2 regions of the Paenibacillus azoreducens genome follow, and region 2 is predicted to be linked to the other one. Evidence: predicted binding sites of a transcription regulator. Region 2 holds the regulator's gene; the other holds the start of a gene.
What was found. Region 2 encodes Rex, which represses fermentation and respiration genes when NADH is low (regulators of the CRP and FNR family bind a similar motif). Its sites were predicted from a motif close to TTGTGAAATATTTCACAA; they were not measured.
Positions count from the first base shown of each region.

Region 1: a site for Rex is predicted at 2,089-2,106, ahead of qoxA (cytochrome aa3 quinol oxidase subunit II). Genes of this name have one in related genera too.

Region 1 is NZ_AP025343.1:1,654,985-1,658,173, forward strand. It holds gene qoxB (cytochrome aa3 quinol oxidase subunit I) at 1-963, opposite strand, end outside; gene qoxA (cytochrome aa3 quinol oxidase subunit II) at 991-1,956, opposite strand; gene L6442_RS07025 (HAD family hydrolase) at 2,369-3,097, shown strand.
Region 2 is NZ_AP025343.1:2,763,366-2,766,554, reverse strand. It holds gene L6442_RS11970 (amidohydrolase) at 1-825, opposite strand, end outside; gene L6442_RS11965 (redox-sensing transcriptional repressor Rex) at 809-1,465, opposite strand; gene dinG (ATP-dependent DNA helicase DinG) at 1,727-3,189, opposite strand, start outside.

The sequences.
Region 1 (3,189 bases), 1.1 Mb from region 2:
GGATAGGACTGAAATGGCCACCATACTGACAACCATCGATTTGTATCCGTACAAATTCTTTTTCGAGAATGTAGAGATAACATCACTGAATATACCGAAGGCCGGCAAAATAACGATGTATACCTCAGGGTGTCCCCAAACCCAGAACAGGTTAGCCCAGAGCATATCCATACCGCCGTTGGCCATCGTAAAGAATTGGCTTCCGAAAATACGGTCGAACATCATCAGGGCAAGTGCTACGGTCAGCACAGGGAATGCAAACAAAATAATAACGTTCGTGATCAATACCGACCAAGTGAACATTGGCATACGCATCAGTTTCATGCCTGGCGCACGCATTTTCAGGATCGTCACGATAAAGTTGACGCCTGTCATGAGCGTTCCGATACCGGATATTTGCAGTGCAAGAGAATAGTAGTTATTGCCCACTGTCGGGCTGAATTCAAGGCTTGCAAGCGGGAAATATGCGGACCAGCCGGCATCAGGCGATCCCCCGATGACAAACGAAAGATTAAGCAGCATCGCTCCAAAGAAGAACATCCAGAAGCTAACGGCATTCAGTCTAGGGAAAGCGACGTCGCGCGCACCGATTTGCAGCGGAATGACTACGTTCATCATCCCGATAACAAACGGCATCGCCATGAACAGAATCATGATAAGCCCGTGCGTCGTAAAAATTTCATTATAATGCTGCGCATCCAGAATCTTATTATCAGGAACTGCGAGCTGAGTCCGCATCAAAAGGGCGTCTACGCCGCCGCGGAACAGCATGATCAGCGCCGATATAATATACATGATGCCAATCCGTTTATGGTCAACCGTGGTGAGCCATTCCCGCCACAGATATCCCCATTTTTTAAAATAGGTCAATCCGATCACGATCGCGAGGGATACGAGAATGATGCTGACGTCGGCAGCGTAAATCATCGGCTCACCGGTAACGAAAAATTCGTCCCATTTCATGAAAGTTTTTCTCCTTTCTCCATGAAGTTAATGTCCGTGTTCCATGGAAGAATGATCGCTCATATCCATGTTGCCCATGTCATCCTGCATTTGGTCCATAGGCTTTTCGCCGGATGTTTTATCGCTGTCAGAACCGCTTCCGCCATGATGGTGTCCGGCCATGTCTCCTTCAGGAGGAGGGGCGAAACCAAGATGGGTGGAACTATACGATTTACGGCCTATATGCGGTGTATCCAGCAAGGTTTTGAATTCCTGCTCGCTCAATTTTGGAGCGGTTTGTTTTACGTCATCTACCCATTTTGTAAAATCGGCAGGAGATTGGGCCAAGGCTTCGAATTCCATTTCAGCAAAACCTTTACCGGAGAAGTTCGAGTTTTTACCCATAAAAGAACCTTCATGATCCGCTACGAAATGCAGCTTGGTGATCATATCGCTCATTGCGTATTTCTGGCCGCCGAGCTGCGGAATCCAGAAGCTGGTGATCGGACCGTAAGAATAGAGTCTGAACTCAACCGGACGGTTCGTCGGAATATTAACGTAGTTAACCGTTTCAATGCCTTCCTCCGGATAACTGAAATGCCATTTCCAATCGGAAGATGCAGCATAGATGACCAGCGGCTTTTGGGACTCGTAGCCTTCGGGCACTTTTTCTACGGCATTGGTGGTGCGAACGGTGACAACAGAAAGAATGGCAACGATAATGATAGGGATCAGGGTCCAAATCAATTCGAGCCATTTACTACCCTCCATATGCGGCGGTTCGTAATCATCACTAGTTTTGCTGGCCCGATATTTTGTTAACATGTAAATATACAGGATGTATACTACAATCAACACTAAGGCCATCATCAGAATCGAAAAGATAATGGTATTGGATTGGGTTTTAGCTACCGGACCTTTCGGATTCAATACAAGCAGTGACGAATCACATCCACTTAGCAGCATTACGATGGAGATAAAGATTAATGAAAACAACCATCTTTTTTTCTTCACAGGAAACTCCTTTCTAGCATGACTTGACGCTGAGTTGGATTATTCGCGAATCCTCATAGCCATAGCATAGTAATGAGTCAAATCGAAAACAAATACATAAAAAAGGTAAAATGTAATTTAATTACAATTATTCTGTGATAATCTTCACACAATAAAGTAAAAAACGCCGAAAAAGTCCATTTAACTTGAAAAAACGCCATATTCGGCGATTTTCATTTTTGTTCATAATTGGGCTGAAAGAGAACAGTTGTGCCAGTTCTGTCACAATTGAAAAGGTTTTTAGGGCTTGCGAAGACTGCTCTGAAAAAGGGCGGGATACCCCTGGAATTGGCTTGTGGCGCAGGGAAATGTGCTAAAATAGCCACAGATGGTTTACCGTAATAAAAATCACAAACATAAAGAGGGAACAGGAATGAATGAGAACCAAAACGCGGTAAGAGGGATCTTTTTTGACGTGGATGATACGCTTTACGACCATTTGGAGCCGCTTCGACTGGCGCTTCAGCGTGTGCTCGCCATGGGGGAAGACTTCCCATATGGAAAGCTCTACCACCGTTTCAGATATTATAGCGACATCTTGTCCGCAGAGCATGGTGCAATAAATGCCGCCGAAGCGAAAAAGGACTTGCAGGATATGCGGGTGCGGCGGGCGAAGCTTGCGCTTGCGGAATTCGGCGTTCAAGTGACGGATCGCGAGGCTGCGCGCATTCAGGATGCGTATTTGGAAGGACAATTTCAGATCCAGCCTTTTCCTGGTGCGGTAGAATTGATTCGTGATCTGCAGGCGGCGGGGCATGTCGTCGGATTGATCACGAATGGGCCGGCAGAACATCAGATGGCCAAAATCAAAGCGTTGGCGATGGATTCGATCATAGCGCCCGGGCAGATCTTCATCTCCGGAGCCGTCGGTTATGACAAGCCGGACCCGCGTTTGTTTGCGTATGTCAATGAACAAATAGGGACCAATGCAGCGAGCAGTTATTATATCGGGGATTCCTGGCGCAATGACGTAGTAGGGGCGCTGGGAGCGGGATGGACCGCCGTCTGGTTCAACCACCGGCAGGTGCAAGCAGAAACGGAGCATCAGCCGCATTATACGGCAGCGGATTACCGGGAACTGGCGGGCATTTTGCTGGATTGATGGAAAGGAAGTCCATCCGTTTGGAAAAAAGATCCGAAGATTGATCCATTGGAGACGTGTTGTACGGCGGCTCACCGCTTAATGGGGGAGTC
Region 2 (3,189 bases):
CGGGTTATGGGATACGGCTACCTTGTTTTTTGCCAAAATTTCGATTTCTTCATCCGTCAAATGAACGGCATGAGCAACAAGCGATGGCCGGGAAAACACTCCGAGTTTCTCCAGATGGGCAACTGGACGCAGACCGTATTCAGTTACATTTTGCTCGACTTCGGCTTTGGTTTCAGACATATGGGTATGCATCGGCAAATCCATGTCATGAGCGGCCTGAACGAATTTTTCAATAAAGTCCGGAGGACAAGTATATGGCGCATGCGGTGAAATCATCGTCGTAATCCGTCCGCCTGCTTTACCGTGCCAGTCGCGGGCAAATCGGATGGCTTCATTCAGCTTATGGCGCTGAACCTCTTCCGGGCAGAGCCCGATAACGCCGCGCATCAAGGATGCACGGATTCCCGATTCTTCCGTTACCTTCGCTACTTGATCCATATGGTCGTACATATCCAGGAAGGTTGTCGTGCCGCCTTTCAGCATTTCAAGCACCGACAGCGAGGTGCCCCAATATACGTCCGATGAGGTGAATTTGGCTTCCATCGGCCACATTTTCTCCTGCAGCCAGATTTGCAAAGCCAGATCGTCACCATATCCGCGAAGCAGCGACATTGCGGCATGCCCATGCGTATTGATCATACCCGGCATAAAAAACAGATGGGTCCCGTCCATAACGGGTATATCGCCATCCAGTTCAGGCGTCTCCTCGCCCACATAAACGATAAGGTCGTCTTCAATGACCATGCAGCCTTGAATAACCGGCTTATCTCCATCCGCAACCGCAAAGCTGCCGTTTTTAATCATCCATCTATTTGTCGCCGTCATCAGCAGAATCGTCCTTTCCGTTATCCAAATAATAAGCCAAACTGAGCAGATCCGTAGTGAAATCCGCCGGATGAATCCGAATGTTCGCAGGTGCTTTCAAGATGACCGGCGCGAAGTTCAGGATCGCTTCGATGCCGGCTTCGATCAGGATATCGGCCACATTTTGCGCTTCGACATCCGGTACCGTAATGATCCCGATACGGATATTGCGGGCTTTGATCGTTTCGCGGAGCTCCTCCATCGGCTGAACGGTCAGCGTATTGATTTGTTTGCCGATCTTCTTCGGATTTTCATCAAATACGGCAATAATTTTAATGTTTTCCTTCAGGTAAAAGTTATAGTTTGAAAGCGCTTGACCCAAATTACCTGCCCCGACCAACACCGCGTTGATCTGCTGATCCAGGTTCAGGATGTGGCGGATTTTTTCGATCAGATACGAAACATCATATCCGATGCCTTTCCGGCCAAAATCGCCGAAATAAGCCAGATCCTTACGGATCTGCGCCGGATTGAGGTCGAGTCTCTGACCAAGTTCCTGGGAGGAAACCGTAGCGACCTCCCGTTTATGCAAGTCGCTCAAATATCTTAAATATACAGGCAATCTGCGAACAACTGCTTCGGATATTTTCTCCGATTTCATGCTTGTTCCCCCTATTTTTAGCAGCTTAATTAATCTATCAATGCTTAGAAAAACGTCTATCGTCGTACTTTCTAAGAAGACAGACCGCTTTTAGCGGATGTTTTTCTTGCGATATTAGGATGCGTTTCCCCCGGAGTTTTACTTCTACTATCTTAAAACAACCTCACAAAGAGTATCGGAAAGAAGTCCGACGCCTCTCAAAGAGGGGCGCTTTTGCGGAGCAAAAGTACTGAGTGACGTGTGGCTTCGAAGCTTATTCGATTACTTTGCGGGGACTCCGGAACTTTTAAGCCATTCGGATATACGAGGAACCATTTTTTCCGTATTCATATGCTCCATTTTGGGTCCAGGCAAGGAATAAAGAAAATACTTCCCGTAGTAGGATTCGATAACGCGCGTATCGTATACAATGACGATGCCGCGGTCATTCGCCGTGCGAACGAGTCGGCCAAAGCCTTGTTTAAAGCGGATTACTGCCTGCGGCACGGAAAGCTTCATGAACGGATTTTTTTTCTGACGCTGCAGAAGCTCGCTTTTCGCTTCGACGAGCGGATGGTTTGGCGGCTGAAACGGCAGTCTTACAATCGCCAGACATGTCAGAGCATCGCCGGGAATATCCACCCCTTCCCAAAAACTGCTCGTTCCGAGCAGCACCGAAGCGCTGCTGTCTTGAAATCTGCGGATAAGCTTGGTGCGGCTGCCGCTGTCAACGCCTTGGCCCAGCACTGCAATGTCACTGTTCGCCAAAGCATTTTTTAAAGGCTCGTGCACCTGACGCAACATCCTGTAAGAAGTAAACAACACCAACATTCGTCCATGAGTCGCCAGCGCGGCGTCGGCAAGGGATTGCACCAAAGTATCTACAAATACCGCATCGCCTACGCTCCCCTTAACGCTTGGGAAATCGCGCGGGATCACAAGGAGCGCCTGATCGCGGTAATTGAATGGCGATGGAAGCATCACGGTAGCCAGTCTTCCGTTTTCCTGATCCTCTTGAAGCCCCAAGTTATCAATCATGTACTGAAAAGATTTATCCACAGACAATGTGGCAGACGTCAGAACTATGCTTTTTTTCTTGTCGAAAAACAATTCCTTGAGCTGTTTGCTGACATCGACCGGTACAGCATACATCTGGAGCGATTTGCTCCGGAAATGGCTGCTTGCCTCCATCCAGTACACGACAGTCTCGTCATTCAAGTTCATGAAGATGCGAAGGTCGTCGCGCGCCGCTGCCAAATCCTTGAACAGGCCGCTTAAATCCGTAATCAGGCTGTCCGCGCTGTAATCACTTTCATCCTCTTTGTATTCCGCCAGCATTTTCTCCCCGCGCCGCACCGCTTCGCTGATTTTCACATGAATCTGATTTTCGAGCGCTTTGAGCGTATCCCATTCCTTCGGTTTGTTTGCAGGTTGAAGGCGAAGTACGTATTGTCCTACATCCCCTGGCGAAACGTCATTACGCTCCGGAAGCAAAGCGAATAAAAGTTCATTCAGCTTATCCCAATCTTCCTTCACGTCCACCAAATCTTCGCTAATGCGATCGATTGCCGCAATCCAGTCGCTGGCCCGTTCTTGGCCGGAGGACTGCAGCTGCTGTCTCAGCGCAGAAAGCTGCCCGTTCTTTCCATCCTTGTAAAGCCGGGTAAGCGTATGGACAACACTGAAGTATTTCATATGAAGTCCCAAATGTTTACCGGCAACATCCTCCAAATGATGGGCTTCGT